2 regions of the Ureibacillus sp. FSL K6-2830 genome follow, and region 1 is predicted to be linked to the other one. Evidence: a T-box and tRNA genes for the amino acid it is inferred to sense, from the RefSeq annotation. Region 1 holds a T-box; the other holds one or more tRNA genes.

Evidence for each region. A T-box is a leader RNA that pairs with one kind of tRNA and senses whether it is charged. The one in region 1 lies ahead of ileS (isoleucine--tRNA ligase), so its partner is inferred to be a tRNA-Ile.
Region 2: it has a tRNA-Ile gene. The T-box ahead of ileS (isoleucine--tRNA ligase) is inferred to sense a tRNA for this amino acid. The anticodon was not compared.

What each region holds. Positions count from the first base shown of each region.
Region 1 covers NZ_JBBOQR010000001.1:667,378-670,750, reverse strand. The annotation lists gene NSU17_RS03345 (YlmH family RNA-binding protein) at 1-623, shown strand, start outside; gene NSU17_RS03340 (DivIVA domain-containing protein) at 713-1,267, shown strand; T-box leader at 1,339-1,569, shown strand; gene ileS (isoleucine--tRNA ligase) at 1,670-3,373, shown strand, end outside.
Region 2 covers NZ_JBBOQR010000001.1:2,662,688-2,666,060, reverse strand. The annotation lists gene NSU17_RS13285 (ISL3 family transposase) at 1-876, shown strand, start outside; tRNA gene NSU17_RS13280 (tRNA-Glu) at 1,112-1,183, opposite strand; tRNA gene NSU17_RS13275 (tRNA-Ser) at 1,195-1,287, opposite strand; tRNA gene NSU17_RS13270 (tRNA-Asn) at 1,291-1,365, opposite strand; tRNA gene NSU17_RS13265 (tRNA-Ile) at 1,371-1,447, opposite strand; tRNA gene NSU17_RS13260 (tRNA-Gly) at 1,450-1,523, opposite strand; tRNA gene NSU17_RS13255 (tRNA-Phe) at 1,530-1,602, opposite strand; tRNA gene NSU17_RS13250 (tRNA-Asp) at 1,610-1,685, opposite strand; tRNA gene NSU17_RS13245 (tRNA-Met) at 1,690-1,766, opposite strand; tRNA gene NSU17_RS13240 (tRNA-Ser) at 1,787-1,879, opposite strand; tRNA gene NSU17_RS13235 (tRNA-Ile) at 1,909-1,985, opposite strand; tRNA gene NSU17_RS13230 (tRNA-Met) at 1,992-2,065, opposite strand; tRNA gene NSU17_RS13225 (tRNA-Ala) at 2,090-2,165, opposite strand; tRNA gene NSU17_RS13220 (tRNA-Pro) at 2,177-2,253, opposite strand; tRNA gene NSU17_RS13215 (tRNA-Arg) at 2,265-2,341, opposite strand; tRNA gene NSU17_RS13210 (tRNA-Leu) at 2,358-2,446, opposite strand; tRNA gene NSU17_RS13205 (tRNA-Gly) at 2,452-2,526, opposite strand; tRNA gene NSU17_RS13200 (tRNA-Leu) at 2,539-2,623, opposite strand; tRNA gene NSU17_RS13195 (tRNA-Lys) at 2,637-2,708, opposite strand; tRNA gene NSU17_RS13190 (tRNA-Thr) at 2,713-2,788, opposite strand; tRNA gene NSU17_RS13185 (tRNA-Val) at 2,797-2,872, opposite strand; rRNA gene rrf (5S ribosomal RNA) at 2,880-2,995, opposite strand; tRNA gene NSU17_RS13175 (tRNA-Glu) at 3,073-3,144, opposite strand; tRNA gene NSU17_RS13170 (tRNA-Ser) at 3,156-3,248, opposite strand; tRNA gene NSU17_RS13165 (tRNA-Asn) at 3,252-3,326, opposite strand; tRNA gene NSU17_RS13160 (tRNA-Ile) at 3,332-3,373, opposite strand, start outside.

The DNA of each region.
Region 1 (3,373 bases):
AAATTAACGTTTATAGTGAAGGGGCGTTTCAAGAAGCGGAAAGGAAAAGGTTGTACATTGCCCCATCCTATTTTGAACCAACTATAAAAGATTTTGAAATTATCATATTAAAATTAACATTCCCTTCTAAATTTGTTGAATTAAGGCATCCGGATGTGTTAGGAGCTTTGCTTTCCTTAGGAATTGACCGCAAACATTTTGGAGACATCCGTATTGATAAGGAAATTATTCAATTTGCCTGTACAAAAGAGATTGCACTATACGTGAAAACTAATTTGACGAAAATCGGCAGGGTAAATGTGCGGATTGATGAATTAGAAAACATGGAAGAGCTAATTCTTCCGCAAGATGAATGGATAGAGAAAGTGCTTACTGTATCTTCAATGAGATTAGATGCGATATTATCAAATAGTTTTAATATTTCAAGGCAAAAATCCCAAAACTTAATTCGTGGAGGTAAAGTAAAAGTTAATTTTGCTCTTTGTGAAGAAACATCCTATGAGCTGCAAGAAGGGGATACAATTTCTTGTCGAGGCTTTGGGCGTTTCAAAATTACACGTATTGAAGGGCGAACGAAAAAAGACAAAATTCGATTAACAATAGGACTATTTGAGCGAAAGTAAGATTGTTTTAAAAATTTACTGTAAAGAACTTCATCGAACGTTATAATAATAATTATAAGCTTACATTTTGACTAAAGGAGTGCGAGACCATGCCACTATCACCTCTTGATATACATAATAAAGAATTTACGAGGGCTTTTCGAGGTTATGCAGAAGACGAAGTAAATGAATTTTTAGATCAAATTATTAAAGATTATGAGCTCATTATTCGAGAGAAAAAAGAGCTTGAAGAAAAGGTAAAACAAATGACTGCTCAAATGGAGCACTATAATACAATGGAAGATACTTTGCAAAAATCGATTGTCGTAGCGCAAGAAGCGGCAGAGGAAGTACGCAGAAATGCTCAACAAGAGGCAAAACTTATCATTAAAGAAGCGGAAAAAAATGCGGATCGTATTGTCAATGAAGCATTAGCAAAAGCACGGAAAATAACAATTGAAATTGATGCATTAAAAAAGCAATCAAAAGTATTCCGAAACCGTTTCAAAATGTTAGTAGAAGCGCAGTTGGACTTGTTGAATGCCGATGATTGGGATCACTTAATGGAATACGATATTGGATTAACGGAGATACAAGAACAATTTAAGTTAGAGGATGAAGAAGAATTTCTTAAAAATAGTACATCAGAACAAGAAAAATTGTAATAATTTTCTTAATACTTGACTGGGTGGTATGATTTTCATATACTGATACACAGGAATTTAATCAACAGGGATAATAGGTGTTGACGGAGACAGTATTTTTTGCTTGCGGCAACTAGCGATTCGAGGGCGGTGGAAGCTCGAACAAGCAGCAAAAAAGAAAATCGCTCCTGAGCCAAATCACTGAAAGGAAAGTAAGTGATTTCGTTTTACACGACGTTACAGTGTCATGAGGCAACGGTCAATTATTTTATTGACGTTGTGAATAAGGGTGGTACCACGGGCAATCGTTTCTCGTCCCTATAGGGATAGAGAAACTTTTTTTATTTTGAGAGTGATTTTCTATTTTGCAAAATCCAAATTTAAAAATACGTATAGGTCAAAATAATTAAAGGAGGAAGTTGAATGGTAGAGTATAAAGATACGTTATTAATGCCTAAAACTGATTTTCCAATGCGTGGAAATCTTCCGGTTAACGAACCAAAAATTCAAGAAAAATGGGAACAAATGAATATTAATAAGCTGGTAAATGACCGTACGAAAGGCCGTCCAGAATTCGTATTACATGATGGTCCTCCATATGCAAACGGGGATATTCATATTGGACATGCATTAAATAAAATCCTTAAAGATATGATTAACCGTCATCGTTCTATGACAGGTTACCATGTTCCATATATTCCAGGTTGGGATACGCACGGGCTTCCAATTGAACATGCGTTAACGAAAAAAGGTGTTAATCGCAAAGAAATGTCAATTGCCGAATTCCGCAAACTTTGCGAAGAATATGCTTACGAACAAATTGAAAATCAAAAGGCCCAATTCAAGCGTTTAGGCGTACGGGGTGATTGGGAAAATCCATACATTACATTAAAACCTGAATTCGAAGCCCGCCAAATTGAAGTGTTCGGCCGCATGGCGGAGAAAGGGTACATTTACAAAGGGTTAAAACCTGTTTACTGGTCTCCGTCTTCCGAGTCTGCATTGGCGGAAGCGGAAATTGAATATAAAGATGTGAAATCACCATCCATTTATGTGAGCTTTGAAATTAAAGACGCAAAAGGCGTTGTTCCTGAAGATGCAAAATTCATCATCTGGACAACTACACCTTGGACAATTCCAGCTAACTTAGGTATTTCTGTTAACCCGGAATTTTCGTATGCCGTTGTGAAAGTGGATGGCAACTTATATATCGTTGCAAAAGAATTGATTGAAAACGTTTCAAAAGAAATTGGATGGGAACAAGTTGAAATCGTTCAAGAAGTAAAAGGACAACAATTGGAATATATTGTGGCGAAACATCCATTCTATGACCGCGATTCTTTAGTAATGGTTGGAGAACACGTAACACTCGATGCAGGTACTGGATGTGTTCATACTGCACCTGGACACGGGGAAGACGACTATATCGTAGGGAAAAAATACGGTTTGGACGTATTGAGCCCAATCGATGACCGAGGCTGCTATACTAATGAAGCACCTGGATTTGAAGGCATGTTCTATGATGATGCCAATAAAGTGGTGACTGAAAAATTAAAAGAGGTCGGCGCTTTATTAAAATTAAATTTCTTTACGCACTCCTATCCACATGACTGGCGTACAAAAAAACCGGTTATTTTCCGTGCGACGCCGCAATGGTTCTGTTCCATCGAACCGTTCCGTGATCAATTGTTGGAAGCGATTGAAAATACAACATTTACACCAAGCTGGGGTAAAATTCGCCTTTACAACATGATTCGCGATCGTGGTGACTGGTGTATTTCCCGTCAACGGGCTTGGGGTGTGCCCATTCCGGTATTTTACGCTGAAAATGGAGAAGAAATTATTACGCCAGAAACAATTGCTCACGTAGCAAAATTGTTCCGTGAACACGGTTCAAATATTTGGTTTGAAAAAGAAGCAAAAGATTTATTACCTGAAGGTTTTACTCATCCAGGGAGTCCAAACGGAAAATTTACGAAAGAAAAAGATATTATGGACGTGTGGTTCGATTCTGGTTCCACTCACCAAGGTGTGCTTGTTGAACGAGGCATGAAATATCCTGCTGACCTTTATTTAGAAGGTTCTGACCAATATCGTGGATGGTTTAACTCATCGTTAATTACATCT
Region 2 (3,373 bases), 2.0 Mb from region 1:
ATGAAACATAATGTTTCTCATGCCACTGTCAGTCGTGTCATTGACAGCTTTTATAGCTACTATCAACCAAATGTTCACTACCTTCCAAAGCATTTGTGTTTTGACGAGTTTAAATCAGTGAAATCCGCAGCTGGAGCGATGTCCTTTATTTTCTGCGACTCTGAAACGGGGGAGATTGTGGATATCGTGGAGGACCGGAGATTACATGTCCTCAAAGAGTATTTCTTACGGTATTCCAAGAAGGCGAGAGATGCGGTAAAAACGATTGTCATCGATATGTACAGCCCTTATATTTCCTTAATCCAAGAAGTTTTCCCTAAAGCGGAAATCGTACTCGACAAATTCCATATCCTCCAACTATTTAGCAGAGCTTTAAACAAAACGCGCATCAACGTCATGAATCGGGATAAAAAGAATTACAATAAATTGAAAAAATACTGGAAGCTCCTTCTGAAAGATCAAACAAAACTTGATTATAAGAACTATAAATATCATCGTTGCTTTAAAAAGCATATGTGTGAGGTGGAGATTCTCCACTATCTCATTGATTTAGATTCTGAATTAAAAGCGTCCTATGAGTTATATCAATACGTGCAACATTGCATTAAAATCAAAGACTTTGAGCTCTTGAAGAAAACCTTGGCGAATAAACAGAACAGCGTTTCCAGCTATATGAAAACCGCCATCAAGACAATCAACAAATACATCAATTACGTCGAGAATACGTTGAAATATGATTATAACAACGGCATTTTAGAGGGGATTAATAACAAAATCAAAGTGATTAAACGCATTTCTTTCGGTTATCGATCCTTCTATCACTTTAGAAACCGAATATTCATTACCCAAAACTTAGCGAAAATAAAAACAGCTTAGGGGAACCTCGAATTTCCCCTAAGCCATCCGATTACATATTACCAAATAATGTCACTAAAATTTATTCACCAACACCATTTGACAAAGAACCAATATTCATTACCCAAAACTTAGCGAAAATAAAAACAGCTTAGGGGAACCTCGAATTTCCCCTAAGCCATCCGATTACACATCACCAAATAATGTCAATAAAATTTATTCACCAACACCATTTGACAAAAAGCCGGTTTTTTTATGACCCCTACGGGATTCGAACCCGTGTTACCGCCGTGAAAGGGCGGTGTCTTAACCACTTGACCAAGGGGCCATGGCTATGTATGGCGGAGAAGGAGGGATTTGAACCCTCGCGCCGGGTTACCCCGACCTACACCCTTAGCAGGGGCGCCTCTTCAGCCTCTTGAGTACTTCTCCTTATGGCTCCGAAGGTAGGATTCGAACCTACGACCAATCGGTTAACAGCCGATTGCTCTACCACTGAGCTACTTCGGAATATATGGTGGGCCTAAATGGACTTGAACCATCGACCTCACGCTTATCAGGCGTGCGCTCTAACCAGCTGAGCTATAGGCCCATTGGAGCGGGTGATGGGAATCGAACCCACGACATCAGCTTGGAAGGCTGAGGTTTTACCATTAAACTACACCCGCATCAAGTGGGTCGGGACGGAATCGAACCGCCGACACTTTGATCTTCAGTCAAATGCTCTACCAACTGAGCTACCGACCCGTATTTATGGCGGTCCCGACGGGACTCGAACCCGCGATCTCCTGCGTGACAGGCAGGCATGTTAACCGCTACACCACGGGACCACTTTGGTTGCGGGGGCAGGATTTGAACCTGCGACCTCCGGGTTATGAGCCCGACGAGCTACCAGACTGCTCTACCCCGCGATAATAATTATTTTATGTTATGGTGGAGGAAGAGGGATTCGAACCCCCGCGCGGTTTGACCCGCCTGTCGGTTTTCAAGACCGATCCCTTCAGCCAGACTTGGGTATTCCTCCATTTGTTTCTTATCTATCTTTTCAACCTTTGGTGGACCTTGCAGGACTCGAACCTGCGACCGGACGGTTATGAGCCGTCTGCTCTAACCAACTGAGCTAAAGGTCCTTAAGATGGCGGTGGAGGGGATCGAACCCCCGACCTCACGGGTATGAACCGTACGCTCTAGCCAGCTGAGCTACACCGCCGTCAATTGTTATTCATTTATAATTTGGTGGAGCATAGCGGGATCGAACCGCTGACCTCCTGCGTGCAAGGCAGGCGCTCTCCCAGCTGAGCTAATGCCCCGTAGTTCCTGCTGGTCGGGAAGACAGGATTCGAACCTGCGACCCCTTGGTCCCAAACCAAGTGCTCTACCAAGCTGAGCTACTTCCCGGTTCACTTTTTTGGCGCGCCAGGCAGGAGTCGAACCCACAACCTTCTGATCCGTAGTCAGACGCTCTATCCAATTGAGCTACTGGCGCTAACTTCTATTTTACATGGTGCCGAGGACCGGAGTCGAACCGGTACGGTAGTCACCTACCGCAGGATTTTAAGTCCTGTGCGTCTGCCAATTCCGCCACCCCGGCATTATTGGAGCGGAAGACGGGGTTCGAACCCGCGACCCCCACCTTGGCAAGGTGGTGTTCTACCACTGAACTACTTCCGCAATTTTTCTAAGTGGTGCGGGTGAAGGGAGTCGAACCCCCACGCCGTAAGGCGCTAGATCCTAAGTCTAGTGCGTCTGCCAATTCCGCCACACCCGCAAGTGTTTATTGATGAGCCATGAAGGACTCGAACCTTCGACCCTCTGATTAAAAGTCAGATGCTCTACCACTGAGCTAATGGCTCATGATGGTGCCGGCGAAAGGAATCGAACCCTCAACCTACTGATTACAAGTCAGTTGCTCTGCCAATTGAGCTACGCCGGCATATATCATGGTGGAGGATGACGGGATCGAACCGCCGACCCCCTGCTTGTAAGGCAGGTGCTCTCCCAGCTGAGCTAATCCTCCATATCAAGCCTAGCAACGTCCTACTCTCACAAGGGGAAGCCCCTTACTACCATCGGCGCTAAAGAGCTTAACTTCCGTGTTCGGTATGGGAACGGGTGTATCCTCTTTGCCATCGTCACTAGACTTATTAAGGACAAGAATTATTTTATCATATTCAATCTCTTTTTCAAGAGATTTATTTTATTTTTTTATTATTTTTATGACCCCTACGGGATTCGAACCCGTGTTACCGCCGTGAAAGGGCGGTGTCTTAACCACTTGACCAAGGGGCCATGGCTATGTATGGCGGAGAAGGAGGGATTTGAACCCTCGCGCCGGGTTACCCCGACCTACACCCTTAGCAGGGGCGCCTCTTCAGCCTCTTGAGTACTTCTCCTTATGGCTCCGAAGGTAGGATTCGAACCTACGACCAATCGGTTAACAGCCGATTGCTCTACCACTGAGCTACTTCGGAATATATGGTGGGCCTAAATGGACTTGAACCATCGACCTCACGCTTAT